3 regions of the Salinicola sp. 4072 genome follow, and region 2 is predicted to be linked to each of the others. Evidence: predicted binding sites of a transcription regulator. Region 2 holds the regulator's gene; each other region holds the start of a gene.

Region 1 (11,073 bases), on a different contig from region 2:
TCGACGCCTGATCGCTGGCGCTGTCGTGATCGGCCTGATTCTGCCGCTGACCGGCTGCGGCACGCTCTTCTATCCCGAGCGCAAGGGGCAACTGCAGGGGCGTATCGATCCCGGCGTGGCGATTGCCGACGGGCTGGGCCTTTTGTTGTTCATCGTGCCGGGCGTGATCGCCTATGCCGTGGATTTTTCCAATAACACCATCTATCTCCCGGGCTCCCATGAGGCGTCGATCGATCGCGTCCATTACGAGGGCAATTTGAGCGCCGACTCGCTGGCCTCGATGATCGAGACACGTACCGGTCACGATCTCGCTGCAGAGGCGCAAGCGCCCATCGTCGAGCGGGTCGCGACGCTGGATCAGGCGGTGTCGAGAATCGAATTCGGCCCGGCAGTGCCGCCGCCTATCTGAATCGCACCCGTCTATCTGAATCGCTCCCGTCTATCTGAATCGCTCCCGCTTGCCTGAACGGCTTCCGAATCAGGCCGGTCGCGATTTCGGCGCCACGAGCAGCGCCAGCATGCCGGCTACCAGGCCCCAGAAGGCAGCGCCGACCCCGAACAGCGTCACGCCGGAACCGGTAACCAGGAAAGTGATCAGTGCCGGCTCGCGGTGATGAGGCTCCAGCAGGGCGCGATGAAGGCTGCCACCGATGGTCGAGAGCAGCGCCAGCCCGGCGATTGCCAGCACCAGCGCCTGGGGCAGGGCATCGAACAGCGTGCCGATCGAGCCGCCGAAAAGACCCGCCAGTAAATAGAAGCCTCCTGCACAGATCGCCGCCGGATAGCGTCGGTCGGCATCGGGGTCGACATCCGGCCCCATGCAGATCGCCGCGGTAATCGCGGCCAGGCAGACGCTGAAGGCACCGAAAGGCGCCAGGACCAGGGTGGCCAGCCCCGTCCAGATCATCAACGGAGAAATCGGCGCGTCGTAACCCGCGGCACGCAGAGTCGCCACGCCCGGCGCGTTCTGCGAGGCCATCGTCACCACGAACAGCGGGATGCCTACGCCGATCAGGCTCGACAGCGAGAAGGTTGGCCAGATCCAATGGGGTACGCTGACGATCAGTTGTGCCTGCCGTGTATCGATTTCGCCCAGCAGCCCCGCAACGCCAAGCCCTGCCAGCAGCACCAGCACGATGGCGTAGCGCGGTAGCCAGCGCTTGGCGGCGAGATAGATCAGGAACATCGACGACACCAGCACAAAGTCGCCGTTCAGCGAGCCGAAGGCATCCAGGCCGAAGCGCAGAAGCACCCCCGCCAGCATGGCCGCGGCGATGGACTGCGGAATGATCTGCATCAACCTGGCGAACCAGCCGGTAATGCCGCAGATCAGGATCAGCACGGCGCAGAAAACGAAGATGCCGATCGCCTCGCTCAATGGCAGGTCGGGCAGGCTGACGGCCAGGAGCGCGGCCCCCGGCGTCGACCAGGCCGTCAGGATCGGTTGCCGGTAGCGTAGCGACAAGCCGATCGAGGTGACGCCCATGGCCAGTCCCAGCGCACTCAGCCATCCGCCGATCTGGATCGGTGACGCGCCAGCTGCCGCAGCCGCCTGGAAAATGATCGCTGCCGAACTCGTATAGCCGACGAGGACCGCGACGAATCCCGCCGTGACGTGGGAAGCCGTTATCGTCGTGCCGTGCCGACGGTCGGCCGGTAAACGTGCCATGAACACATTCCTGAAAATCGGAAGGAATGTGCGTTATAACGTACATTGCGCGATCTCGGCAACGTGCGCTATAACGCACATGAGCACAAATAAAACCTATAGACGTGAGTGCATACGAGTTTCGCACTGGCGGCATTCAGGCAGGGCGCAAGCATCAGGCGATGACAGGAAGCGGGCGGAGGAGAGATGGACGCGAATGTCTCGGTGATCGGCCGACACATGAAAAAACGACGCGCCGAGCGTGGCTGGAGCCTATCCCGGACGGCCGATATCTGCGGAGTGAGCAAGGCGATGCTGGGGCAGATCGAGCGGGGAGAGTCGACGCCGACCATCTCCACGCTCTGGAAGATCGCCAGTGGCCTGCAGGTGCCGCTGTCGCAATTCCTGGTGCCCGAGGGCCTCGCGCTGCAGCGGATGGAGGCGATGCCTCGCCATCACGATGCCTCGGGGATGATCGTGACTCCACTGTTTGCGTTCGATCCGGTTCTGGGGTTCGAGATGTTCGCGATCGAGCTGCTCCAGGATACCTTGAGCGAGTCCGCGCCCCACGCCGCTGGCGTGGTGGAGCATCTGGTCGTGCTGGAAGGGCGAATGGAGCTCTTCGTCGACGGCGGCTGGCAGGCATTATCCGCCGGCGACGCGGTCCGATTTCCCGCGGATCAGCCCCATGCGTACCGCAATCGCAACCCGGAGCCGGCAAAAATCCACGATCTGATTCACTATCCCTTCAGCGGCTGAGGCGCCGTTTCGGGCGTGAATGGGTCGTCTTCTTCCGGCTTCCTGCAGCCTGCGGGTTCGGCCAGCGTGGTATCCAGCAGCGCTTGCGGTCGATAACGGGCGAGCAGTGCCCAGAGAATCGCTGCCGTCTCGTGATCCGGCTGGCCTGAATAGCTGGCCGGGCGAAAGTGCATCTGGAAGGCGCGCGTCACGTCCCGTGTCTCGCCGTCGATCACCCCCGTCGCCGCCAGCGAATAACCGTACGCGCTCAGCGCTCGTTGATATTGCGTGATCGAGGGCGAGCACTGGGCGAATCGATGACGAAAGCTGGCGATATCCTCGTCTCTCGGCCAGGCGCCGACGCCGGCATCATGCAGGCGTTTCCAGGGAAAGCGCGGGCCAGGGTCGATCTTGCGCGACGGCGCGATGTCCGAGTGTCCCAGGATGGCAGTCGGCGGCAGCCGATAGCGGCGAATCACATCCTTCGCCAAGGCGATGACCGCACGGATCTGGTCCTCGGGATAAGGCTCCCATCGCTGACCTTCGAGCGTCTCCTGCGGGCCACGGTTGACGATCTCCACGCCGATGGAGGTGTCGTTGAGCTGGGTGCGGTCTTCCCAGGCGCTGACGCCGGCATGCCAGGCGCGGTCTTTCTCGTCGACCAGTTGCCAGATCTGCGGCAGATCATCCGACAGGGAGGGGGAGCGGGGCACCAGATAGTGTGAGCTAACATCGGGCCCGAGCAGGGTGCGCATCGCCCGGGACGCCTCTGAGTCGGTGTAATGCAGAATCAGATAACGGATACGCTGGTTGTAGGCATCGGAGCGGTGCGCGCGGTCGGCGATATAACCGCTTCGGGTCTCCATCGTCGGTGAGCCGGCACAGCCGGCCAGTATCGTCAGCAGCATCCAGCCGGCCAGCAGGCTCCCGGCTCTGCGCGGATGAACCTGTCGTCGAGGCTTCATAGCACACCCAGCAGATAACGGGTCAACAGACCCAGAGTAAGCGTGATCGAGAAACTCAGCATGGTGCCGAGCAGTACGTACTCGGTCAGCTTTCGATCGCGGTCTTCGTAGAGATCGCCGAAGCGAAGCACTGACTTGGCGGTCAGCAGAAAGCCGATAGCGGCCATCTGATGGCTGAGAACGAAGGTCAGAATGAGAAAGCGTTCGAGCATGCCGATCCGGGCACCTGCATCGGCCAGCGTGCCGCGTGTGTCGACGCCTTCGCTCCAGCGCCGCATGATCAGCGCGATCAGTATCGACGCAGGGCGCAGAACCACCAGATAAGCCAGCGCGACGAGCAGCGTCCGGGGTTGCCACAATAGCGCCAGCTGGACCATCGGCACGGCCATGTCGCCGTCCACGACCCACCACCAGACGAGTCCCAGTATCAGCAGATGCAGAAACTGGTCGAGAAGGAAAAAGCGAACCCGGTGCGCCGGGGCGTAGCTCTTCAACGTATCGATCAGCCAGTGAGATGCGCCGATTCCCGAGGTGGCGATCAGTGCGGCGTGCACGCCGGTACCGAAAGCGAGCAACACGGCGAGGCTCAGCGACATGTGAATGCCGACGTGCCAGTAAAGCGATAGCGTGCGGAAATGGTGCTGCTGCTTCCGAGCCGCCCAGGTATCGCTCTGCAACAGAAAGTCGGCAATGGTGTGCGACAGCAGCAACGCCAACAGCAGCGACAGACTCGTCTCGTTCATGTCAGTGTCTCCAGGCGCTGCCGGCTGAACGCCAGAAAGTCACGGATCAGCGGCCAGCGTGCGGCACTCAGGCGCCGGTTGATCGTCGGTTGAGAACGACCCAGACGCCGGGCAAGTTCGCTTTGCGAATGGTCGGTCGTCAGATTGAAGCGAATCACTTCCGCGGCGTTATGGCTCCAGTGGCTGACGATGTCGTCGGCAAACCGGATCAGCAGGTCCAGTTCGGGCTGCGGGGTCGCCAGAAACAGCCCCAGGCGTCGATCGCCCTGGCTCAACGCGTCCAGCCCCTGCCCGGACCGGATGAACGCTTCGCCATCGGCATCGATGAAATTCTCGAGCGTGGGCACCGTGGCCTCGCCGATGCCGACCGCGATTCTTGCGTCCCACATCTGCTGTCTGGAAGGGGAGTGCTCGATCAGGCTGGCGCGCATGATCACGGCGGCGGCGAGCGAATCCCGCGGCTCGGGAATCGCCACCTGGAACGCATCCCCCCGAAACCGGGTACCCACGGCGCCCAGTGACTGTCCGAGGCGTTCGATACCGGTATCTATTGCCCGTCGAAGCTTGCGCTTGTCGCTGATATCGCGCGACGCGACGATATCCCCGCTGAGCACGCCAATCACTGACATGAGGCTCCTCATCGATAGCCATTCATACGACCATAACTATAGCCAAAAAAAGCTATTTTTGCGCTTATGCGCAAAAATCACTATAACCGCAATGGCGGTATCGGTAACGTCGATGAGGATAAGGTAAAGAAAGACTGTATTTATATCCAGTATTCTGCTGTAAAGATTATTGTCTCAAAGATTGTTGTTTCAAAGATTGTTGTCTCGAACGGGTCATGCCGTGGATTCGATGGACGGCTGAGATCCCTCGAGCGTAGTGTCGGCCCCCATCAGCCTGGATGCCACCTGGTTTCTGCCCCGGGCCTTGCAGTCATAAAGCGCCTCATCGGCATGGGCGATCATGTCGTCGATATCGACCAGCAAGCCATGAGGGCTGGTGGCCACCCCGACGCTGACGGTGACCACGGAAGCCACCGAGGAATATTCGTGAGGAATGCCCAGCGCCTGAATCATGGCGCGCATGGCATCGGCCAGTGCCCAGGCTTCGTCCTTGTCGGCATTGATCAGCAGTACCAGGAACTCTTCGCCACCCAGGCGTACCACCACATCGGTTTCTCGACGGAAGGTGTCTTTCAGCACGCCAGCGATATCCACGAGGCATACATCGCCGGCCGGGTGGCCGTAGTGGTCGTTGAATGCCTTGAAGTGATCGACATCGATCATCATCGCCGACACCGTGCAGCTCAGGCGCCGGCTGAGAGGGATGAGCACGTCGAGCTGGCTTTCCAGCATGCGCCGGTTGCCGAGTCCGGTCAGTGGATCGTTCAGCGTCTGTTCCAGCAGAGCGGCGTGGTCACTTCTCGACTCTTCGATCAGCTTCTGCAGGTTCCGCGTCAGCAAGCCCACGGCGTCGGAGCGGCGGGAAAGATCGAAGGGCATCTGCTGCGGCGTGTCGCGCGGCGTGTCGCGGAATTCATGCACGAAGCGCACGTGATCTGCCAGCCGCCTGACCGGGGCCAGCAGTCGACGATTGAATAGCCAGAAACTGGCAACCAGGCCCGACAGCCCACTGAAGAGGCAGACCAGCACGGCAATCATGAATGGCCCGCCGGCGCCAACCAGCCAAGCCGCGCCCAGCATCAACAGCGAGGAACCCAGCCAGATTCCAGCCAATTCCACTATCGTACGGGTCGATAAGCGACTTTTCTTTTTTGTCATGTCCTGAACCGATGTTCTGGTCATCGAAAACGTCTGACATCATCAGACAGCCGGAAATCGAACCCATTCATATGAAGCTTGAAGTGAATCGAGTCTTCCGTTCAGTGGCGATGGGGAGCGAATTGTAGCTCACTCAAGACACGCATAACCAATTAGTTATCATTGATTTAGGATGCTCTTATCCACCGAATTCCGCTAACCTGGAATTTTCATATGCAGCATTTCCTAGATAATGCTGCCCAGCTTCCGGAGGCTAGTGTTTTTATCCAGGTAGTCTCCTCATTGCAAAGCGATATCGAGATAAAGTAAGCGCTGGGGTGGGTAACCTGATAAAGAACCGTTAGCTTCGCGGTACCCAAAGGTTGATGTTGAGGCGTGTCGTAGCGAACTATGAGTTAAATTAATATTGTTAATCGCTACGCTTTAAAAAACACTCCGGAAAGACTTGAAAGTTTTTACATATCCGCAATAATGTCCACGCTTAAACCAATCCGCAACGGACCAACGAATGTCTCTACTTAGCGATTACGTCAAGAAAGAACAGCTCCTGAAGCAGCTTGAAGAAGAGCTGAAGCGGATGGAGGGTGATCAACGTCTGAAGTCCGAACTCGAGTTCAAGGAGAAGCTCGAAGCCTTGATGGCGGAGTACGGTAAGACAACGCGTGACGTCATCGAATTGTTGAACCCGAAATCTGACAACGCCCAGCCCGCGACTGCACAGACCGGATCAACCGGTAGCCGCCGCAAGCGCAAGCTCAAGATTTACAAGAACCCCAACACTGGGGAGGTCGTCGAAACGCGCGGCGGCAATCACAAGACCTTGAAGGCTTGGAAAGACGAACACGGTAGCGATGCCGTCGAGTCCTGGGTCGTCAGAACGGAAGACTAAGCGCCTTTTTCTTCTTCATGCGCTTGGCCAAAAAACAGAACCCTCCGCCGAGATACAACGGCGGAGGGTTTCGTATTTAGCGGCTCTCGAACCGCAAGCGAATCTCAAGCCTTGGAGCTGATGCCGCCGAAGCCGTTGTGGCGGGACTCGCCCTTGGGTCCGTAGACGCTGCCCCCGATGGCGCGGTTCAGAAAATCGATGGCCTGTTGATTGTGCTCCAGCCGCGTGGAGATGATGTGGCCATTGAGGCGATTGGTCCGACGGACCTGCTCTGCCAGTTCTCGAATCCGCTGCCAGGTTTCATGCTTGTCCAGTGACAGGGCAAACTGCTCCGCGCCCCGACTTCCCATGCCGAATCCTTGCGATTGCTGATGCTCTCGCCGGAGACTCTCGATCCGGTCGAGGTCATTCAGCTGCTGTTGCTTGAGCGTGGCCAATTCACCGAGACGCTCTCCATCGGCCCTGCCGGCACCGAGACAGCTGGCCTCCGCATCGAGTGTTTCCGCGAGCGCTTGCAACAGGGTCTGTTGTTCGGCAATCAATTCAGCTGGCGTCATGCAGAATTCCTGAAACTGGACCTGAAGTCAGGGATTATTCACCCAACATATTGCGAACGCTCTGGACCAGACCGTCCGCGATCTTGCTGGTATCGAGTTCGAGCCGGCCTTCGGAGATCGCCTGGCGGATATCGTTGACACGGGCAGTATCGATATCTCCGCTCTCGTCGCCCCTCGGGATCTGGCTCAACGTTGTCCTGGAGCCGGCCGTCGTCTTGGCGGCTCCCAGCGACTCCGCGCTTTTGCGCTGCTCGGCGGCCTCGTTCTGGGGCGGGCGAGTCAGCGGTTGCGTTTGATCGATTTTCAAGGTCATTACCTCATGGCTGGATGCACAATCACGTACTTGCTTACGTTATCGGCAAGGCCAGCGGAAGCTGAACGAAATTCGAACAGAGATTTGTTAAAAAAATTATCTGGACGGCTCACAGGTCGACGCGCAGCCGATCCTGTCCCGTCACTCTTCCCTGTAGAATCTGATCATCCTCCGTCTTGAGGCGAATGGTGCTGCCTAATTCACCGTTATCCAGCGCCTCGACGCTGCGACTGATGCGAAACCCCTGGCCCACGGCGGTCAGTACGACCGTATCACCGCGTTTCACCATCCACGGCTTTCTGATCATGTTATCGGTCAGCGTCGCGCCCGTCGGGATGCGTCGCGTGGCAACCCTGCCGACCGCCTGGTCGAGGTCATTGAGGTAGCCACGGCGCAGGCGGGAAATATCCGCCTCCTGCCAACCCAGCATCGTCGCATCGATCCGTTGACCCGGATCAATCGACTGGAGTGCCACCAGGTGGCGAACCATCGCCGAAACCGTGGCCTGCAGATAGCGCGTCCGGCTGCCGTCGCTGCCGCAATGAACGCCTACCGTAACCCGGCCCTGAGGCACTCCGGGGCGTGGCAAAAATGGCTGCGGTGTCGAGCAGTCGCCGAGATCGACGTCGCTTTCCCGAATATCGATCGTCACCTGGTCGCCGAGAGGGGCAGTGCGCTCCTTCAGGAACTGCCGCGCGCTGGCGACGACGGCGTCGGAGGGTTCATCCGCCGATGCCGCGCGGGTGATCGAGGGAAGCGGCAGCAACGATAGCGCGAAAAGCAGCGCCATCAGCGTGGCGGCGCCGGCGCGGAGCACAAACTGGCGAGACGGTCGATGTTTCAACCGGGTACGCGGGAACGCTTCTGTCGGATCGGCACGCATATCACGGGTCTCGGGCTGTTCGCGGATCTCGTGGGGCTGTTCTCGGGGCTGGGTCCATGTCACGGAGCCAGGTCACGGATCCAGGACCAAGCGCGTCCCGGCACAGCGTGTCGGTGGACGCAATCCCCCACGTTGGAAAACGATTGTAGGCGTGCCCGCCATCGAGCATTGATGAAAATGGCGCGCAATTGACGGTCTGTTTACGGGTTTGAATCGTGCCGCCCGCCGCTATTCTCCATCCTGTCAATTTTCCAGCGAACGCCATCCGAGGTGCACGGCATGTTCGACAAGTTGGATAACGCGCTGCGCTTCCAGCAGGAGGCCATCAATCTGCGCGCAGAGCGTCAGCAGGTACTGGCCAACAACATCGCCAATGCCGATACGCCCAATTTCAAGGCGCGGGATTTCGATTTCCGCGCGGAACTGGATCGGGTCATGGAGCAGGGGCGGAGCGAAGGCTCCGGCGGGCTGTCGCTGGCTCGGACATCTGCCCGACACATTCCGGGGCAGGCGCCAGGCGGGTCGGGTGTTCAGGATCTGCTCTACCGCATTCCCGATCAGCCGAGCCTCGATGGCAATACGGTCGATATGGATCGGGAGCGCTCGGCCTTTGCCGACAACTCGCTCCGCTACCAGGCGGATGTCACTTTCGTCAGCCGCAAGATCCAGGGGCTGAAGAAAGCCATGCAGTCGGAGTAACACGATGTCCATGTTCAGTGTATTCGATATTTCCGGTTCGGCGCTGTCGGCCAATTCGCAGCGGATGAACGTCACCGCGAGCAACCTCGCCAATGCCGACAGCGTTGCCGGGCCCGACGGGGAGCCCTACCACGCCAGGCAGGTCATGTTCCAGGCGATGAGCCAGCAAGGCGGCGGTACGGGCGGCGTCCGCGTCACCGGTGTGGTCGAGGACGACGTCACGCCGATGCGCATGGAGTACCGTCCCGGCCATCCGCTGGCCGACGATCAGGGCTACGTTCAGATGCCCAACGTCGACCCGGTCAACGAGATGGTCGACATGATCGCCGCTTCCCGCTCTTACCAAGCCAACGTCGAGGTCATGAATACCGCCAAGACGCTGATGACCAAAACTCTCACCATCGGCGAAGGCTGATCGGTGTCGGGCCACATCAAGGAGATGTCATGTCCAGTCCGGTGATCGGTAGCAGTACGTTAGCCAATATCAATGACACGGCCGCCAGCAGCGCCACCACGGGAATGGAATCCGGCAGCGAGCTCAATGATCGCTTCATGACGTTGCTGGTCACCCAGTTGAAGAATCAGGACCCGACCAGTCCGATGGAAAACTCGGACATGACCGCGCAACTGGCGCAGATCAGTACCGTCAGTGGTATCGAAGAGCTCAACGACAGTCTGTCCGAGATCAACGACCAGATCGATGCAGGGCAGGCCTTGCAGGCGACGGCGTTGATCGGCCAGGGCGTGATGGTGCCGGGCAACGAGATCCTGGTGGGGTCGACCGATGACACGGGAGGCGTGGTCGCGACGCCGATCGGCGTGAATCTGGATAGCGCCGTCGAGGATCTGCAGATCGATATTCGCGGCCCCAGCGGCGAGATCATCGACAGCTTGTCCACCGGTCCGCTCGAGGCCGGCGTGCACAGCTTCAACTGGGATGGCGAGTTGGCTGACGGCTCCAGCGCCTCCACCGACAGCACCTATACCGCCTCCCTGACGGCGACGGTGGGAGACGAGACATACGCACCGGCAGCGCTGAATTACGCCCTGGTCAATGGCGTGATCCAGGGTGCCAATGGACCGCAACTGGACTTGGGACCTGCTCGGGATCCCGTGGCGCTCTCGGAAGTGCGTCAGATTCTCTGAGCAAAAGCATTGACGACACGAAACCGCTTGAGCGTACGCAACCGATAAACGTAGGGGATGAATCATGGGCTTTTCACAGGCATTGAGCGGCGTCAACGCCGCTTCCCAGCAGCTGGATGTCATCGGCAACAACATTTCCAACTCGCAGACCAAAGGCTTCAAGAGCGGCTCGGTGCAGTTCTCCGATGTCTTCGCCAACAGTGCCGTCGGCCTGGGTACCCGGGTTTCCGGCATTCTGCAGGACTTCAGCACCGGCAGCCTGGAATCCACCGGGCGCAACCTGGATATCGCCATCGCCGGTGACGGCTTTCTGCGCTTCCAGCAGGAAGGCCAGGTGGGCTACTCGCGTAACGGCCAGTTGACGATGACCGCCGACGGCTACCTGGAAAATGCCCAGGGCGCGCGGCTGATGGGTTACGGGCTGGCAGACGCCACCGACGTCAACTCCGGCGTCGTTACCGGCGGCCAGCCAGGCGTGCTCAACATCCCGGCGGCCGACATGCCGGCCAGCGCGACGGGCGCCACCGGCACCGGTATCAACATCCTGCTCAACCTGGATGGCGCCACGGTCGCCGACGACACCTCGACGGCGGTTCTGTACGACAACCTCGATGCGAAGACCACCGAGGATACGGACCAGCAGACGTCTATTGCCTACAACTACTCCACCAGCTTCACCGTCTTCGATTCCCAGGGCGCGCAGCA
Region 2 (11,073 bases):
ATGCGGTGTAGGCCACGAAACTGACGAGCAGCAGAGCCCCCTCCAGACGATTGATGCGCCCCTGGCCCTTGAAACCGATCCCGAACACCAGCAGCACGAGCGTCAGAGCGGCCATGACCGGCCAGTCCCGTACCAGCACATCCGGATCGACGTCGATGGGATGAATGACGCCCGCTAGCCCCACCACCGCCAGCGTGTTGAACAGGTTCGACCCAACCACATTACCGATCACCAGGTCATGCTGATTCTTGCGCACCGCGCTGATGGAAGAGGCAAGCTCCGGCAACGACGTACCGATGGCAACCACGGTCAGGCCGATGACCAGGTCGCTGACCCCGAATGCCGAGGCGATATCCACCGCCCCCCAGACCAGCAGACGTGAGCTGACGATCAGCAGGACCAGGCCCACCAGGGTCCAGGTAATCGCTCGCTTGAGCGTCATCGCCTGGGTATCGAGGTCGGCCGTCGTATTGTCGGCGAGAGTATCACTGCCTTGCTGCCGACCGCGTATGATGCTGTAGGTCAAGAAGGCTGCCAGCATTGCCAGAAGCAGCACCGCGTCCCAGCGCGACACGGCGCCGTCCTGAAGGCACCAGAGCGATGCCAAGGTCACCAGCATGAGCAACGGCAACTCCTGACGCAGCACTTGCGAGTGCATGATCAACGGGCTGAGCAGGGCCACGAACCCCACGATCAAGCCGATATTGGCGATGTTGGAGCCATAGGCGTTGCCCAACGCCAGGCCAGGGTTGCCTTGCCAGGCGGAAAGCGCCGACACCATCAATTCCGGCGCCGAGGTACCGAGTCCGATGACCACCATGCCGATCAGCAAGGGCGACAATCCCAGATGACGCGACGTCGCGGCCGCGCCATCGACGAAACGGTCGGCACTCCATACCAATACCGCCAGCCCGAGAGCGACGGCGGTGATCGCCATTAGCACGATAGAATCTCCTTGCACCTGATATAGGGATGGTGTGTGTCGTCGCATGCCGGAAACGCATGCCCCAGGGCCGTCGGCGCCAAGCTACTGACAAACATACGCATGTGAATGTACGCTGTTCGCTGCCCTGACCACGCCTGATCGTCGATCCGCGTCGCCACACGCCACTCTAGATACCAGGCATTGAGGCAAAAGCATAGCGGAACGACAACGCTGCGAGTTGCTCAAGTTGCTATAGTAGCGTGAGATCGATGGTACCGACGGTGGGCAATCGATCAATACTCGAGTCCTCCTTCAGGACTGGTGCGTCTGAACCAACGGCTCGAGCCATCACGCATCATGTCCGACACCCTGGAATATCAACGCGAGACTCAGCTTGGCCGACACGTTTTCGTCACAGACCGCTCATCCAGCGCGCGCGCCGCACGTGGCGACGACTCGTCATTCGCGGCGGCGTCTGCGCGCCTGTCACGAATGCGATCTGCTGGTGGCATTGCCGGCGCTGAAGCCCGGCCAGAAAGCGGACTGCCCCCGCTGCGAGCACACCCTGGCCGTCCGCCATCACAAGCCCGCCGAGCGTAGCCTGGCCCTGGCCATCGGCGCGCTCATCATGCTGCTGCTGTCGGTGGCGTTTCCTTTCGTCAGCTTCGAGGCCCGTGGCGTCAGCAACCGTATCGAGCTGACCGAGACCGCCTCGACGCTGGTCGGCTTCCATGAGCCGCTGGTGGCGATCTGCGTGCTGCTGACCGTGATCATTCTGCCCACGGTCTACCTGTGCGGCGTGATGTGGCTCTCGCTGGGGCTGCTGAGTCGGCGCTTCCTGCCGCATTCGCGGGGTGTCGCCCGGGCGCTGAAACACCTCACCCCCTGGATGATGGCCGATGTCTTCGTCATCGCCGCCCTGGTGAGCCTGATCAAGGTCGCGGGCATGGCCGAGGTCAGCCTGGGTCTCTCTTTCTGGACGTTTTGCGCCTACGCCCTGCTCTTGCTGCTGACGACGCAGTCCCTCGATACCGACTGGATGTGGTTCTCGCTGGCCAGCGAACCCCTGGCGCCTGCGGGCGCACGCCCGGGTGAGCCGGCCTCGCCCCAGGGATTGAGCGGTTGCGCCACCTGCGGCCTGGTCAATCGTCTCGATGCCAACGGACGCGGGCACTGCCAACGCTGCGGTGAATCCCTTCACGCTCGCACGCCCCGCAGCCGTCAGCGCACGCTGGCCCTGCTGCTCGCCGCGGTGGTGATGTACATACCGGCGAACCTGTACCCGATCATGACCACCACGTCGCTGGGCAACAGCTCCCCCTCGACGATCATCAGCGGGGTCATGCTCTTCCTGCAGCATGGTGATATCCCCATCGCCGTGATCATCTTCACCGCCAGCGTGGTCGTGCCCATCGGCAAGATTCTCGCGCTGGGCTGGCTATGCTACGCCGTCCGCCACCGGGGCGAACCGCTGCGCAACGTCACGCGCGTTCGCCTGTACCGCATGACCGAATTCATCGGCCGCTGGTCGATGGTCGACGTCTTCGTGGTCGCCATCCTGGTGGCACTGATACGCGCCGGCGAGTTGATGTCGATAGCGCCCGGCCCCGCCGCGCTCTCTTTCGCTTCCGTGGTCATCCTTACCATGCTGGCCGCGATCAGCTTCGACCCCCGCATGATCTGGGACGATCTGCCCGAAAAACCGCGGCGGCGCGGGATGTCCCGCATCGCCGCCCTCGCTTCTCCACGCAAGGAACCCGACGATGCCTGATGCTCCCCTGCGCGCGACGCGCCACCATCGCCGGCGGCTTTCGCCGATCTGGATCGTACCGCTCGTGGCGGTTCTCATCGGCGCATGGATGCTCTACGACAATCTCTCGGGACTCGGCCCCACGATCACCCTGGAGATGAAAAACGCCGAGGGCATCGAGGCCGGCAAGACATTGATCAAGACGCGCAACGTCGAGGTCGGCCGCGTCGAGGACGTGACACTCTCCGAAGACATGTCCCACACCATCATCACGGCCCGCATGAAGCCCGATACCGAACGCATGCTGAATGACGAGGCGCGCTTCTGGGTCGTCAAGCCGCGTATCGACCGGGAAGGCATCAGCGGACTGGGCACCGTGCTCTCGGGGGCCTATATCCAGCTGCTGCCCGGCAACGGCGAAACCGCCCAGCGTGAATTCGAGGTACTCGACCAACCGCCCGTGGCTCCGCCCGATGCGCCGGGCATTCGCGTCAACCTGGTCAGCAAGGTGGGCAGTTCCCTGCGCGCCGGCGACCCCATCACCTATCAGGGATTCACCGTCGGGCGCGTGGAGAACACCGAGTTCGATCCCGAAGAAAAGGAAATGCGCCATCGCCTTTACATCCAGTCGCCTTATGACGTTCTGGTCACGGACACCACACGCTTCTGGATCTCGTCGGGTGTCGACGTGCGCCTCGACTCCCAGGGCTTTCGGGTCAACGTGGAATCCATGGAATCGCTCATCGGCGGCGGCGTGACCTTCGGCGTGCCGGAGGATGTCGCCATGGGGCATCCCGCCGAATCCGAGGCGACCTACCAACTCTTCAGCGACGAGGAAAGCGCGCGTGAAGGCACCTTCGACCGCTACCTCGAATACGTGCTGCTGGTCGACGACACCGTACGCGGCTTGAGCCGAGGCGACTCGGTCGAGTACCGCGGCGTGCGCGTGGGGACCGTGGAAGCCGTGCCCTGGCGCTTCTCCGCTCCCCAGCCGGATACGCTGAACCGTTTCGCGATTCCGGTACTGATTCGCATCGAGCCACAGCGCTTCGACGACGCCATGGCGAATTTCGACGCCGAGGACTGGCGTGCCCGCCTCGAACGCATGTTCGAGCACGGCCTGCGCGCCACGCTCAAGGCCGGCAATCTGCTCACCGGCGCGCTGTTCGTCGACCTGAACTTCAGCGACGACGCACCTCCCTACGAGGCGATGACGTTCGACGACAAGCCGGTGTTCCCCACCATCTCCGGCGGCTTTGCCCAGATCGAACAGAAGGTCTCCAACCTGCTCGACAAGCTCAACGAGCTGCAGGTCGAACCGATCCTCGATCGTCTGGACGAGACCATGCAGACCTCCCAGCAGACGCTCGAACAGGTGCGCCAGATCGCCGAGTCGGTCAATGCCATCGTCTCCGACCCTGCGACCCAGCAGTTGCCAGGCAGTCTCAATGACACGCTGCAGGAACTTCAGAATACGCTGAATGGCTTCTCTGCCGGTTCTTCGGGGTATCGTCAGCTGAATGACACGCTCAAGCAGCTGGAGATGCTGACGCGGGATCTGCAGCCAGTCGCCAAGACCTTGAGCGAAAAACCCAACGCGCTGATTTTCGACCGTGAAGTTCAAACCGATCCCGTGCCGAGGGCTCCCCAATGATGAAGTCGTCCCTGCCCCGTTGGCGCCGAGTTGGCGCCACCGCCCTGCTGGCGATCGCCGCCGCGGCGCTTGCCGGCTGCGCCTCCCAGTCGACGCCGACCAACCGGTATACCTTGCCGAAGGCCGACAGTCCGCAGCAGGCGAGCGAACCTTCTCCGCAAGCGGCCACGCTGGCGGTCGGTCCTGTCGAGGTGGCCAGCTACCTCGACCAGGAAGGGATCGTCATGCAGACCAGCGATATCGAACTCAACGCGGCCAACCAGAACCTGTGGGCCGAGTCGCTGGGGCAGCAATTGACACGCCGTCTGCGGCAATCGCTGGCGGCCAATCTGCCGGATATCGTAGTCCTGAACACCGCCCGCAGCGAAGCGGGTGCGCAACGACTGACGCTCAGTGTCGACCAGTTTCAGGGCCGCTATGACGGTCAGGCGGTGGCATCGGGGGAATGGCAGCTCCATGATGGCAACGACCTGGTGGCACAGCGCCACTTCGAGGTCGCGCAACCCTTGAGCGATGACGGCTATCCTGCGCTGGTGCGCACTCTGGGTACCGTGTGGGACGACGTGGCGCGGCAAATCGCCGAAGACATCCGCGCTGTCTCGACGACGTCGCCAGCCGCCGACTAAGCAACGCCCAACGTCAAAGCGCCTATCCAACCGGGCATGACAACGTAGCCATGCCCGGTTGGATAGGCGCTCGGGATCTGTCGAGTGTTCCGGCTTGGGCAGAGCGCCCGATCTCGATCGGAGCTCAGACGATTAGTGATTCAGGCGACTAGTGGTTCAGGCGATTAGTGGTTCAGACGGCTGCGTAGACGCGCTACCGCCTGGCTGTGCAACTGGCAGACGCGGGATTCGCTGACGCCGAGCACAGCGCCGATCTCCTTCAAGTTGAGCTCTTCCTGGTAATAGAGCCCCAGCAACAGCTTTTCCCGCTCCGGCAAGGCATCGATCGCTGCCATCACATTGGTACGGTTGTCTGCATCGAGCAGCGCCTCCAACGGCGATGGCAGGTTACCTTCCGCAACCGAGGCGATGCCGTTCTCGGTGTCGCTCTCGTCGTACGCCAGCAGAAAGCCGTTGTTGGCATCGGCCAGCAGCTGGTGATAGTCGTCACGGGACATGCCCATCTCCTGGGCGATTTCGCGCTCGTCCGGCGCCCGCCCCAAGTGCTGCTCCAGCCGACGCACGGCCTGGTCCAGCGCCCGGGCGTTACGCCGTACGCTGCGCGGCATCCAGTCACGGCTACGCAGCTCGTCGATCATCGCGCCGCGAATGCGCTGGTTGGCATAGGTCGAGAAACTCGCGCCGTGCGAATTGTCGTAGCGCCCCATGGCGTCCAGCAGACCGAGCATGCCGGCCTGAACGAGATCATCGAGTTCCACGCTGGCGGGTAGGCGCACCTGAAGGGAGAGCGCGTGGCGTCTCACCATCGGCATGTACTGCTCAATCAATGCGTGCTGATCGATTTTGCCCTGTGCGGTATACATCGAATGGCCTCGTGCAAAACACCTTACGGTCATGGGACGCATGACCTATATCCCATTATGCCGCGCGGACGCCGAGCCAAGACGGCAAACTGCCCGTTTTCCAGCGGCTATTTCGGCTGTTTGTCGGCCTCACTGGCGGTAGTCGACGATCAGCTGGCCGCCGGAGATTACCCGGTTGCCGTTGGCATGCTTTCCCGGTGGCCACAGGAAACGCAGACGGAACGGAATGGACGTGGCTCGCCCCGAAAAGCGCTGCGTTTCCCCTCGCGACCGAGCCAGCGGTAGACAGAGCTGCCCATGGCAGAGCCAGGTCTTCAACGTCGGCGCTGGCGTATCGGTCTCGAACACCCAACGAACATTCGCGATTTCGCCCTGTTCCGCCGACGGCGGCAGCGTGATCGGCGCACTTTCCAAGGGTCGCTCCGACACCACGATCGTCTGGCGCGGCAGTTGGCCTACCCAAGTGGCCTGGGCCGCCCAGGCCGGCGCGATCGTACCCATGACCATCACAACCGTGGTGATCGCACCGCCTAGCATGCAGGTGGCCTTTGAGCGCACGTTCGGCACCAGGGAAAACGCTCTTAACAGAGACGACGCCCGTGGCATCGTAGACAGGGTCCCCGTTCTCATCGACCGGACACCGCCAGTCATGACGATGCCCCGATGGTCGTGGTGACTCGCAAGTTGCGGTCATCAGGAATTTCAGCCTGAGAAAGCACGACCAGGGACTTGATCTGACGACGCAGGAAACGTGCCAGCAGCGCCCGCAGGCCATGCTGAACGACCAGCACGGTGGGCTCGTCACGGCTCTGCTGTCGCTCCACCGCAGCGGCGGTCTGTTGCATCAGCGTATCGGCCAGCCCCGGTTCGAGCGCGCCGCCGTTGTTGAGCGCTTGAGCCAGAACCTGCTCCAGCCGGGGTTCCAGCCCCATTACGTGCATCGGCTCGCGTCCCGGGAACCACTGCTGGGTAATCGCCCGGCCCAGCGCAACGCGTACCAGCGCGGTCAACTCGTTGGCATCGGATTGCTGCGGCGCGTACTCCGCCAGCACGTCGAGAATCGTGTGCATGTCGCGGATCGGGACGTCTTCGGCAAGCAGGTTCTGCAGGATGCGTTGCAACGTCGTCAGCGCCAGCAGCTTGGGCACCACGTCTTCCACCAGCGACTTCTGCTGCTCCGCCACCTTGTCCAGAAGCTGCTGGACCTCGGCGCGTCCCAGCATGTCGCCAGCGTTTTCATGCAGCAGATGGTTGAGATGCGTGGCGATCACGGTGCTCGCGTCCACCACGGTGTAGCCGTAGATCTGGGCTCGCTCCCGTTGCGCCGTATCGATCCAGTAGGCGGTCAGGCCAAACGCAGGGTCCTGGGTCCGGGTTCCATCCAGCGATCCGGAAACCTGGCCCGGGTCGATCGCCAGCCACTTGCCCGGAAACGCCTCCGCACGACCGACTTCCACGCCCTTCAGGGTGATCACGTAGGCGTTGGGGCTCAGTTCGAGATTGTCGCGAATATGGACGACCGACGGCAGGAACCCGACGTCCTGGGCGAACTTCTTGCGCACACTCTTGATGCGTCCCAGCAGTTCCCCCTGCTGGCGCTGATCCACCAGCGGGATCAGGCGGTGCCCCACTTCCAGGCCCAGGGTATCGACCAGTTGAACGTCGTCCCAACTCGCCTCCGGCGTTTCCTGTACTGCCGGCGGTGCCTTTTCTTCCACTGCGCGCACGGCTTTGACCTGCTCGCGCCGGGACATCCACCAGCCCAGCGCCCCCAGGATGATGGCAAACAGCAGGAAGACCACGTTCGGCATGCCGGGGATCAGACCGAGCAGTCCCATGACGCCAGCCGCAAGGAACATGACGCGCGGATTGTTGAAAAGCTGACTCAACAGCTGCTGACCGACGTCCTGATCGGTATTGACGCGGGAGACCGTGACGCCCGCCGCCGTCGAGATCACCAGCGCCGGGATCTGGGCGACCAGGCCGTCGCCCACGGTCAGCAATGTATAGGTTTTCACGGCTTCGCCGAATGGCAGGCCATGCTGCGCCACGCCGATCATCAACCCGCCGATCAGGTTGATCACCATGATCAACAGGCCGGCCATGGCATCACCGCGGACGAACTTGCTGGCACCGTCCATGGAGCCGTAGAACTCCGACTCCTGATTGATCTCGGTACGCCGCCTGCGAGCCTCTTCCTCGCCGATCAGACCGGCGTTGAGGTCGGCATCGATCGCCATCTGCTTGCCGGGCATGGAATCCAGGGTGAAACGCGCCCCCACCTCGGCGATTCGCCCGGCGCCCTTGGTGATGACCATGAAGTTGATCACCACCAGAATCAAAAACACCACCAGGCCGACGGCGAAGTTGCCGCCGATCAGGAACTCGCCAAAGGCCTCGATCACCTTGCCTGCGGCATCGCCCCCCTCGTGCCCTTCCATCAGCACTACACGGGTGGATGCCACGTTCAGCGACAGTCGCAGCAGCGTCGAGAACAGCAGGACCGCCGGGAACGCCGCGAAGTCCAGCGGCTTTTCCGTGAACATACTGACCAGCAGCACCATGATCGACAGCGCGATATTGAAGGTGAAAAAGAGATCGAGCGCGAATGGCGGCAACGGCAGGATCATCATGCTCAAGATCATGATGATCAGCACAGGGCCGGCCAGGATCTTGAACTGCGTGTCAGCCGGCCACTTGCGCTGACCGAACCACTGGGTGAGCGCGTTCATTCACTCTCCTTGGAAGAATCTGACGCCGCTTCGTCTAGCGCTGGCGGCACGGGCAGGTCGCGGGGCGTTGGCGGAATATCGCCGCCGTCGGTTTCGACCTGTTTGAGGCGGAAGGCCCAGGCCAGGACTTCGGCAACCGCCGTATAGAGATCGCCAGGGATCTCCTGTTCCAGATCGACATGGTGATACAGCGCACGCGCCAGCGGCGGCGCCTCCAGTCGCGGTATGCGATTTTCGTCGCCGAGCTCCCTGATCTTGGCGGCGACGTGATCGGCCCCCTTGGCGACGACCCGGGGAGCGGACATGGAATCCTGCTGGTAGCTCAGTGCCACGGCATAGTGCGTCGGGTTGGTCACGATCACGTCGGCGGTCGGCACCTTGCTCATCATCCGCCGTCTCGCCATGGCCTGCTGCTGAGAGCGTATGCGGCCCTTGACGTGCGGGTCGCCCTCGGTCTCCTTGTGTTCCTGTCGAATGTCCTCGCGGCTCATGCGCAGCTTCTTGTTGTGGCTCCAGAGCTGGTAGGGAACGTCGATCAGGATGACCAGTATCAAAGAGGTCACGATGAGCGCACAGCCCACGGCCGCCAAGCGCATCGCCGTGGCCAGCGCCTGCTGGATCGGCATCTCCATGAGACCCATCAGCGTATCGTGCTGCGCCCACAGGTACGCCACGCCGACGCCGCCGACCAGTACCGACTTGGCGATGGCCTTGGCCAGTTCCGCCAGCGCCTGGGTCGAGAACATGCGCTTCAAACCCTTGAACGGGTTCAGCTTGCCGAGCTGCGGCTTGAGCGATTTCGCCGAGACCAGCCAGCCACCCAGCATCGTCGGCCCCAGGATCGCCGCGGTCGTGAACAACAGAAACAGAGGCAGCAACGCAACCAGCGTATGTTGCCCCAACACCCAGACGTGGCTCAACATCCGGGCGCTGTCGAATGCCAGCCCATGGTCGAAAAGGAAGGACTGCTCCATGACGAGGCTCAACTCGTCATAGAGATTATTGCCCATGACCCATAGACCCAGCACACCGCTGACCAGCAGCAGGAAAGTGGCGAGTTCACGTGACCGCGCGACCTGCCCTTCCTCTCGCGCTTTCTCGATTCGCCTGGGCGTCGCCGGTTCGGTCTTTTCCTGATCGCTGTCGTTCTGCTCGGCCAAGCGCGCACTCCGCCACGGAAGGGGATGAATACCTGGACGCTATTCTGCTTGGAGAGAAGGAGTATCAAACGGAGAAATAGCAGGATGAACACCCTGCTATTTCGGGAGGCTAGACATTTGCGAAGGCGAGGAAAGGCCTTCCCGGCCGGGATCAGAACCCGAGACTGTCCAACAGATCGTCGACCTGATCCTGACTACTGACGACATCGGCAGCCTGCGGGTTGACCTGAGGGCCATTGAGCAGCGAGTCGGGTTGCTCGGCCACGCGAGTGGCGCGCTCACGACGCTCGGTTCCCTCGGGCGCGTTATCGATCAGTACCTGCACCAGCTGCTGCTCGATCTCGTGGATCACGTCCATCATCTTCTTGATGACCTGGCCGGTGAGATCCTGAAAATCCTGCGCCATCATGATCTCGAGCAGTTGGGCATTGGTGGCACTGGTCTGCTTTGGCACGTTCTGCAGATAGGAACGGGTGTCCTTGACCAGCGCCTTGGCTTCGTCGAGCGCCTTGGGCTCGGCAAACCACTCGTCCCAACGCTTGTCGAGGGCGATCGCTTCACTCTCGAGCGCATTCTGCAGAGGCTGGGCATGATCAATGGCATTGAGCGCGCGCTCCGCCGCCTGTTCGGTCATCGACGCGACGTAGCTGAGCCGGTCACGAGCATCGGGAATCGCCTGTGCCGCCTTTTCCACCTCTTTATCGAGGCCCAGCTCACGCATGTTCTCACGCAGCATGCGAGTGAGATGGCCAATACGGCGAATCAGATCGTCGGGAGCCACGCTTTCCGCACCGCTGCCTTGAGGGTTGGCACCACTCATGATCTACCCTCCGTAGGCGTCACTTGCCCAGTTTTTCAAAAATTTTGTTGAGCTTTTCCTCGAGCGTCGCCGCAGTGAACGGTTTGACGACGTAGCCGTTGGCGCCGGCCTGGGCAGCCGCGATGATATTTTCTTTCTTGGCTTCGGCCGTCACCATCAGTACGGGCAGCGAGGAGAGCTTGGGATCCTGACGGATCTCCTTGAGCATCTCCAGACCATCGAGATTGGGCATGTTCCAATCTGAGACCACGAATTCGAAGCCACCGGCACGCAACTTGGTCAATGCTTCCTGCCCATCCTCGGCCTCTTCCACATTTTCGAACCCGAGTTCCTTGAGCAGACTGCGGACGATCCGACGCATGGTCGGGAAATCATCCACTACCAGGATGCTCATGTTCTTGTCAGCCATCATCTTTCCTCTTCACTTCATTAGGCGGGCATGGTCAGGTTATCGGCAGCATGCCCGCTCGCTTTAAACGTCCTGTTTATACGCGCTGCGCGCGTCCGGCCAAGTGCATCTGCTGAACCAGGTGTCCCGCAATA
Region 3 (8,040 bases), on a different contig from region 2:
GACGCTGGCCCGCTGGGGCGGCACCATCTTCTCCTCCGGCCTGCTGATGGCGATTCCCATCGTCACCGCGCTGCTGCTGATCAATCTCTCACTGGGCATTCTCAATCGCGCATCGCCACAGCTCTCGATCTTTTCGGTGGGCTTCCCGATGACACTGACCGCTGGCCTGGTGCTGATTACCGCACTGATTCCGGATATGGGAGGCTTCTGGAGCGATCTGTTCGAGCAGCAGCTTCGTTTCATGCAGGGCATGATCGAACAGATGGCCGGCACGCCCTGACCTGACATCGCAACGGGAATCGATCTCGACCCGAGCCCCTCTCCAATTCGCCAATCGACAGCTCAACCAAACAAAAGGGGCGCATCCTGCAGGATGCGCCCCTTTTACTTCGAACCGGGCCGTTAACGGCCCGATACGTTGGCGGTTGAAATCCGACGCCGCGTCAGACCAAACATCACATCAAGTCGAACAACGAAGTCCCCTGCAAATCGACGAAGGCCTTCTGCGACGCCTGCAACCCCACCTGCCGCAGGACATAGTCCGAAATGGCGGTGGTGTAATCCAGATCGATCAGATCGCTCTGGGTCTGGGTGTAACTGATCTTGCGATCGCTACCCACGGTATCGAGCGTGTCCAGTTCGTTCAGTCGTGCACCGACGGAAGCGCGCACGGTCAGCACGTTGTCCAGCGCGTTATCCAGCTCCCGGCTGGAGGTCGATAGCGTATTGGCGAATACCGCCTTGTCAGCCTCGGAATCCAGAGGATTCTCGAGGGCAGAGAGCATGTTCTCCAACGTCGTAAAAACGTCGGGATCCATATCCTCAGCTGGTCCAACTTCTAGCACGTCACCCGGCTCCGGTGTACCCTCAAGCGTCAACTTGATACCGGCAAACTCGATCGACTGGCCTGCCGCGTAATCACCACTAGAGACCTCATCACCTGTTGTCGAGTCGGTTACCTGATAAGTCGTCGGCTCTACTGTAGTATCGAAGGTAACGGTATAACCTTCTCCATAACCCGGGGCAGTCGTATCCGCCACCTGAGGACCGGTGAAAGTCAGCGTTCCGCTGTTGGTGTCACCCGCCTTCGCCACGTAACCCGCGCCTGCCGCCACCGACTGGAAGACGTCTTTCCCAGTATTACCCACTTCCATCATTCGCGACGAATCGACCTTCTGCTGGCGAACCTGGTCGGAGCCCTCGTACTCCACGGCACCAGAGTCATTCTTGCCGAAGGGCGCGGAACTATCCTTGTAACCGCCGAAGAGATAACTTCCGTTACCGTCGGTAGAGTTGGCCTGCCCCAACAGCGCCTCGTAGACGCCGCGCAGCTCCGACGCCTGGGACTGGCGATCGGCGTCGCTCAGCGTGCCATTGCCGGCCTGGATCATGAGCTCCTTGGCCCGGGTCAAAGCGTCAGAAACACTGTCGAGAACGCTCTCTTCCTGACTCAGCGAATTGCGCACCGTTACCCGGCTGTCGCTCTGCTGGGCATTGGTGGCCAACGATTGCGATACTCCGACCGCCCGCGATGCAGCCTGTGGGTCATCGGAAGGACGCACCACACGCTTGCCGGAAGCGATCTGCTCGCCAACTTCCATGAAAGCGCCCTGCTGGCGGTTCATCGAGCTGACACTGCGCTCGAACATCATCACGGTGCTGACACGCACGGCTCTCTCCTCGACGGCGCCCGATCAGGCGCACTCAATGATTATTCAAAAACGGCGCTTCGACAGCTCTCAAGCGCGCAGCCCCAAAATCGTATCCAGGATGGTCGAACCGGCTTCGATGACCTTGGCATTGGCAGAGTAGTACTGCTGATACCGCATCAGGTTGGCGTACTCTTCGTCCAGGTTCACGCCTGAATCGGCCTGCTGGTAGGCGTAAAGCTGATCGCTCAACCCTTGCTGGGTCGTGAGGTTGGCATCGGTAATCGCCGCCCGGTTGCCGACATCGCTGACCAGCGACGCGTAGCCGCCACTGAAGGTCGCGACGCCACCAACCAGCGTCTTATTCTGCAGGTCGAGTAATTCCAGGGCGTTGGTATTATTACCCGTGCCGCTGTTCTCGGTACCAGCCGCAGCGATCTGGCTAGCATCGATCGGTGCCAGATCGAACCCGGCGGCCGCATTGCGAGTCGGCTGTAGCGTGAAGACGTCGCCTTCAACCGGGGGCGGGGTACCGGGAGTCAGCGTCACCCCGCCGAAGGACAGATTGCCATCAGCATCCGGAGAGACATCCTCGAGCTTCTCGCCGCTGCTCAGGTTCTCGACCTCGAGGGAGCCATCCGCCTGATAGGTCAGCTGATAGTCGTCAGCCGTCAACTGGCTGATGTCGCCATACTCGGCAATCATCGAACCACTGCCTGCGTTATTGGCACTGCCAATGACGGTCGGGCTACCAATCTCGAAAAACGCCACGCCGGGATCACCGTTGACATCCACGCCAGCCTCATGCTGGTCATTGAATTTATTTGCCAGTGTCACCGCCAACTGACCGATCTGGTTCTGGACGCTGTCGAGGGTTTCGCTGCGAAAGCTCATCAGCCCACCCAATTCACCGCCTTGAATGACGGACTCCTTGAGCGGCGAACGCGAGCCGGCACCATCTTCGTAGGCAATCGTGATGCTGGAAGGATCTTCGCTGTTCTTGACGGCGACCAGGTCGAACGACATCTTGCCCGCAACCAACGGCGTACCGTTGGATAGTGATACCTGGTAGGTCGAACCATCCTGAACCTGCACGTTGACGTCCACCAGCTCGCCGAGATCGCTGACCAGCTTGTCGCGCTGGTCCAGCAGCGCGTTGGGCTCTTCGCCGCTTCTGGCACGGGCTAACGTCACCTGCTTGTTGAGATCGGCAATCTGATCACTGAGATCGTTGACCTGGGTGACCACGTCGCCGATCTGGCCGTTGATGCCCTCACGCATGTCGCTGAGATAGCCATCGTAAGCACGGAACTGTGCGACCATGCTACGAGCGCTGCCCAATACCCCTTCGCGCGCCGCTGCGTCCGCGGGTGCGCCGGTCAGGTCCTCGAGGCTGGAGAAGAAATTCTGCATCAGCGTGGTCAGGCCGGAATCGCTGTCCGCCAGCAGGTCATCGATCTGATTGACTTGGCTCTGGTAGGTTTCCAGGGCCGACTCGCGGGTATTGACCTGATTGAGCTGCGAACTGATATAGCTGTTGTACTGGCGCTGGATGCCGTCGACGCTGACGCCGGACCCGCCACCCTCGCCGCTGCTGTTCTGTCCCAGCAGCGTCAACTGTCGGCTATAGCCATCGGTGTAGACGTTGCTGATGTTGTTGCTGGTCGTCGACAACGCATTCTGCGCCGCGCTCAAACCGCTAAGGCCAATCGAAAACAGGCTCATATCGCTATCCCGTGAAACGCCATGACGATGCTGGCGATGTCCGTGCAAGGTTATGATTTCTATCGGCCGCGAGAGCCGCTTCTTGACCCCTTCAGGCAGCGATTTCGCAACCAATTGTTACCGCCGATCAGAAAATCGCCGTGGGCAGGTCGTCAGGGCCGAACGAGTTGCCGGCATTATTCGCTGCCGCCAGCAGATCGCGACCTGCCCCGGCTTCTAGCGAGCCCAACTGCGCCATGATGCCGCGAAGCTTCTCGGCATAGCGTGGATCCGTGGCGTAACCGCCCTGCTGCAACGCCTGAGCCGCCTGGTCGGGTGTCGAAGCCGCCACGACCCCCTGGTAGCGAGGGTTGTCACCGATCAATTTGGCGTAATCGTTGAAGGCGTCGGTATAGGAGTCATAGACGCGGAAGCGATCGACCATCTTGACCGGTCGTCCGTCGACATACTCGGTAGTGGTGATATTCGTGGTGTCGCCCTGCCAGGACTGGCCGGCCTTGATACCGAAGAGATTGTGGCTGTTGCCGCCGCTGGCAGTGGGGATCTCCCGCTGCCCCCAGCCGGTCTCGAGCGCGGCCTGGGCCAGAATCAGCTCGGCCGGCACGCCCGAAGTCTGTTCCGCCTGCCTGGCCGGCCCTGCCAGACTGTCGAGGAAGGCGCGGACGTGCACCGGACGATCGTCGGTCTCGTCTGCCATCAATGCCGATGTCGATGACGAGCCGTTGGCCGTGGCAGCGCTGGCAATCTCATGCCGTGACAGATCCGGCGCAAATCCCGGCGTGCGAAGGCCACCATGCAACAGCCGTGGCGTACCCCGCGGAATGCCGGCGATCAGGGCCGAGGCATCGTCGCCCGTAGCGCCCGAGGCGGCGGGCAGTGCCGAGGTGCCCGGCAGGCCGCTACCCTCGAGCTGCGCCACCAGCTGATCGGCAAGCCCCAGCCCCTTGCCCGCCAGCTGCTGCGCCCACTGCTGATCCTGCATCGAGCGCATCATGTCCATCTGATTGCTCTGTAGTAGACCGGACTGGGGGCTGGCATCGCGCATGCTCTTGAGCATCATCTGCAGGAACACGGCCTCGAACTGGCGCGATGCTTCCCTGAGACTCCCCTGCGGCGAGTTGGCCGCACTGTACTTGAGCTTCTGCACGCTCTGGACGTCGAGCGCAAACTGCCCCGAAAGATCGTTGGTGATCGCCATCAGATGATATCCAGCTCGGCGTTGAGCGATCCCGCAGACTTCAACGCCTGGAGAATCGACATCAGATCCTGGGGAGAGGCGCCCAATGCGTTCAGCGCGTTGACCACATCCATCAGATCGGCACTGGTCTGAACCATCTGCAGCGCACCGCCCTCCTGCTGTACGGTGATGTCGGCGTTGGGAACGACCGCGGTGTTGCCACCAGCCAGCGCATTGGGCTGACTGACCTGGGGATTGGAATCGATGACGATCGACAGGTTGCCGTGGGCCACCGCGGCACGATTGAGCGTGACGGTGTCCGACAGCACCACCGAGCCGGTACGCGCATTGACGATTACCTTGGACGGGCCACGCTCGGTGGTGACGTTCACTCCCTGCACGCGAGCCAGAAAGGTAACGCGATCATTATCGTTGGCCGGCAGCTTCAACTGCACCGTGCGTCCGTCGAGCGCGGCGGCGACCGGCGCGCCGAACTCCTGGTTGATCGCCACGACCATACGTCGCGCGTTCTCGAAATCGGCATTCTTGAGGAACAGGTTCAGCGTGCCACTGGCGTCGCCCAGTCGCATCGGCACTTCCTGCTCGACGAGGCCGCCCCCCGGAATACGGCCGGCGGCCAGATGGTTGACGGAAACACTGCTGCCCGCCGCTTCCGCCCCGGCGCCGCCGACGTAGACGTTGCCCTGAGCCAGCGCGTAGACGCGACCGTCCGCCCCCTTCAGCGGCGTCATCAGCAGCGTACCGCCGCGCAGGCTATCGGCGTTGCCCATCGACGAGACAGTGACATCGATCTCCTGCCCCTGGCGGGAGAACGGCGGCAACCTGGCCGTCACCATGACCGCCGCCACGTTGCGCAGCTGCATGTTGGTGCCCGCGGGAACCGTGACGCCCAGCTGCGACAGCAGGTTAGTGATGCTCTGCCCCGTGAACGGCGCCTGAGTGGTCTGGTCGCCTGTGCCGTCGAGACCGACCACCAGACCATAGCCGACCAACTGGTTGTCGCGTACGCCGGCAAAATTGGCCAGATCCTGAATGCGCTGCGCCTGAGCGCCCAGGCTGAACAGCAGGATCGCCAGGAACAGAAGCGCTCTGGCCAGCGGCGAGCGACGCGATCGGAATGAACGAAGCGGAGCGGACATAGGCATCAGAACGGCGAAATGTTGAGGAAGAAGCGCTGCAGCCAACCCATGGTCTGCGCTTCGTTGATATAGCCGTCACCGACATATTCGATACGGGCATCGGCGACCTGCGTCGACTGCACGGTATTGGAACCGCTGATCGCGCGTGGATTGACCACGCCGGAGAACCGAATGTATTCGGTGCCCTGGTTGATCGCGATCTGCTTTTCCCCGCGAACCTTCAGGTTGCCGTTGGCCAGCAGATCATAGACGGTCACGGTGATCGTCCCGGTGAAGGTGTTGTTGGCATTGGCGCCCCCCGAACCGTTGAAGATGTTCTCGCCTTCGAGGTCCATGCCATAGTCGGTCAGGGTATCGAGAGCGTCCGGCACGAGCGTCGGCGTGAAAGTCGCCGAACCGTCTCGTGACGCATTCGCCGCCGAGCTCTTGCTGGCACTGACCTGCTCGTCGAGCACGATGGTGATGATGTCCCCGATCTGACGCGGACGACGGTCCTCGAACAGTGGCTGGAAGCCGAAGCGCGCCTGATAGATCGAGCCGTTGGCCTGCGTCGGCGGTGTCGACGGGATCTCCACCGGGGAGGAGTTCTCGACCACGGAATGGCGCGGAATCTGGGCACAGCCGGCCACGATCAGCACCAGACAGAGGCCGGTCAGCATCAACACCCTGCGCCACACCGTGGCCAATTCTGCGGTCAGCAACACGCGCCTTCCCCGGTTTATAGCTGTGTCAGACGCTGGAGCATCTGATCGGATGTTTCGACGGCCTTGCTGTTGATCTCGTAGGCGCGCTGCGTCTCGATCATGCTGACCATCTCTTCCACCACGTTGACGTTGGAAGTCTCGACGTATCCCTGATAGAGCACGCCAGCGCCATCCAGCCCGGGGTTGAGATCGTTACGCGGGCCGGAAGCGTCGGTTTCCAGGTACAGGTTCTGGCCGATGCTCTGCAGCCCCGTCGGGTTGATGAACGTGGAGAGCATGATCTGCCCCACCTCGTTGCTCTGGGAAGTCCCCGGCTGCGTCACGGAAACAACGCCATCCTGACTGACGGTGATCGACAGCGCGTTCTGCGGGATCACGATCGGCGGATCGACCGGATAACCGCCGGCGGTCACCAGCTGGCCGTTCTCGTTGACCTGAAAGCTGCCGTCACGGGTGTAGCCGGTCGTGCCGTCCGGCATCTGTACGGCGAAGAAGCCCTTGCCGTTGATCGCGAGATCGCGGGAATTTTCGGTGTTCTGCAGACCACCCTGGGTGTGCAGCCGCTCGGTGGCGACCGGACGCACGCCCGTACCCACCTGCATGCCGGATGGCAGCGTATCGACCACCGAGGACTGGGCACCGGGCTGACGCACGTTCTGGTACAGCAGATCTTCGAAGACGGCACGAGACCGCTTGAAACCGTTGGTCGAGACGTTGGCCAGGTTGTTGGAAATCACGTCCAGCTTGACCTGCTGCGATTCCAGGCCGGTCTTGGCCGTCCATAAAGATTTGATCATGACAAAACCTCGTTGTCGGTAAGCCAGCCAGCGACCAGCCTCAGCTGGTCAGGGTCAACTGGTCAGGGTCAACTGGTCAGAGAAAGCAGGCTGTTGGCGCGTTGTTCGTTCTCGTCCGCGCTTTCGATCACCTTCATATGCATGTCGTAACGTCGAGCGCTGTCGATCATCGAAATCATGGCGTCGGTGGCGGTGACATTGCTGCCTTCGAGCGCCCCGGGAACCAGACGCAGGGTATCGTCGGCCGGGATCGGCGCCGCCACGTCCTGCCCCTGGGCCGGTGGCATCCGAAACAGGCCGTCTTCGCCACGCACCAGATTGTCGTTCCCCGGCGCGACCATCTTGAGACGCGCCAACGGCGCGATCGCATCCGGGTTCTGGCCCGGCTCGAGCACGCTGATCGAACCGTCCGGCGCGATGGTCACGTCGCCCCCCAACGGTACGACGATGGCCTGGCCGTTGTCGGAAAGCACCGGGTTGCCGAGCGATGTCAGCAGGCCGGTGGAATCGACCTGGAGGTCGCCGCGGCGGGTATAGGCTTCGCCGCCGTTCGGCGACTGCACCGCCAGCCAGGTATCGTCGCCCTGCAGCGCCACATCGAGACTGCGCCCAGTGGTACTGATGGTTCCCGGCGTGAAATCGGCACCCGGCGTCGTCATCATCGAGGCAACACGGGTCGGCAGGCGCGCCTCGCCTTCCACCGGCACGGCACGAAACGCCATCAGCTCACCGCGAAATCCCGGCGTGCTGACGTTGGCCAGGTTGTTGTTGACCACCGATTGCTGCGCCATCGTCTGGCTCGCGCCACCGCCGGCGGTGTAGAGAATT

What was found. Region 2 encodes FliA, which starts transcription of late flagellar genes. Its sites were predicted from a motif close to CTAAAGTTNNNNNNNNNNCNGCCGATA; they were not measured.
Region 1: flgM (flagellar biosynthesis anti-sigma factor FlgM) is a predicted target of FliA. The motif match lies at 7,681-7,707, and genes of this name have one in related genera.
Region 3: flgK (flagellar hook-associated protein FlgK) is a predicted target of FliA. The motif match lies at 3,435-3,461, and genes of this name have one in related genera.

The regions. Positions count from the first base shown of each region.
Region 1 is NZ_JAXOVV010000007.1:88,469-99,541, reverse strand. It holds gene R3F72_RS07445 (hypothetical protein) at 1-409, shown strand, start outside; gene R3F72_RS07440 (benzoate/H(+) symporter BenE family transporter) at 479-1,669, opposite strand; gene R3F72_RS07435 (helix-turn-helix domain-containing protein) at 1,856-2,407, shown strand; gene R3F72_RS07430 (N-acetylmuramoyl-L-alanine amidase) at 2,389-3,351, opposite strand; gene R3F72_RS07425 (DUF3307 domain-containing protein) at 3,348-4,094, opposite strand; gene R3F72_RS07420 (hypothetical protein) at 4,091-4,723, opposite strand; gene R3F72_RS07415 (GGDEF domain-containing protein) at 4,937-5,836, opposite strand; gene R3F72_RS07410 (histone-like nucleoid-structuring protein, MvaT/MvaU family) at 6,390-6,770, shown strand; gene R3F72_RS07405 (flagella synthesis protein FlgN) at 6,875-7,327, opposite strand; gene flgM (flagellar biosynthesis anti-sigma factor FlgM) at 7,362-7,634, opposite strand; gene flgA (flagellar basal body P-ring formation chaperone FlgA) at 7,750-8,586, opposite strand; gene flgB (flagellar basal body rod protein FlgB) at 8,803-9,222, shown strand; gene flgC (flagellar basal body rod protein FlgC) at 9,227-9,637, shown strand; gene R3F72_RS07380 (flagellar hook assembly protein FlgD) at 9,667-10,368, shown strand; gene flgE (flagellar hook protein FlgE) at 10,433-11,073, shown strand, end outside.
Region 2 is NZ_JAXOVV010000017.1:65,492-76,564, reverse strand. It holds gene R3F72_RS12585 (calcium/sodium antiporter) at 1-943, opposite strand, end outside; gene R3F72_RS12580 (PqiA/YebS family transporter subunit) at 1,320-2,696, shown strand; gene pqiB (intermembrane transport protein PqiB) at 2,689-4,329, shown strand; gene R3F72_RS12570 (PqiC family protein) at 4,326-4,955, shown strand; gene R3F72_RS12565 (RNA polymerase sigma factor FliA) at 5,120-5,818, opposite strand; gene R3F72_RS12560 (flagellar protein FlhE) at 5,948-6,355, opposite strand; gene flhA (flagellar biosynthesis protein FlhA) at 6,466-8,550, opposite strand; gene flhB (flagellar biosynthesis protein FlhB) at 8,547-9,710, opposite strand; gene cheZ (protein phosphatase CheZ) at 9,862-10,530, opposite strand; gene cheY (chemotaxis response regulator CheY) at 10,550-10,939, opposite strand; gene R3F72_RS12535 (protein-glutamate methylesterase/protein-glutamine glutaminase) at 11,016-11,073, opposite strand, start outside.
Region 3 is NZ_JAXOVV010000007.1:79,588-87,627, forward strand. It holds gene fliR (flagellar biosynthetic protein FliR) at 1-280, shown strand, start outside; gene flgL (flagellar hook-associated protein FlgL) at 456-1,670, opposite strand; gene flgK (flagellar hook-associated protein FlgK) at 1,740-3,374, opposite strand; gene flgJ (flagellar assembly peptidoglycan hydrolase FlgJ) at 3,502-4,572, opposite strand; gene R3F72_RS07355 (flagellar basal body P-ring protein FlgI) at 4,572-5,711, opposite strand; gene R3F72_RS07360 (flagellar basal body L-ring protein FlgH) at 5,717-6,370, opposite strand; gene flgG (flagellar basal-body rod protein FlgG) at 6,430-7,212, opposite strand; gene R3F72_RS07370 (flagellar basal body rod protein FlgF) at 7,281-8,040, opposite strand, start outside.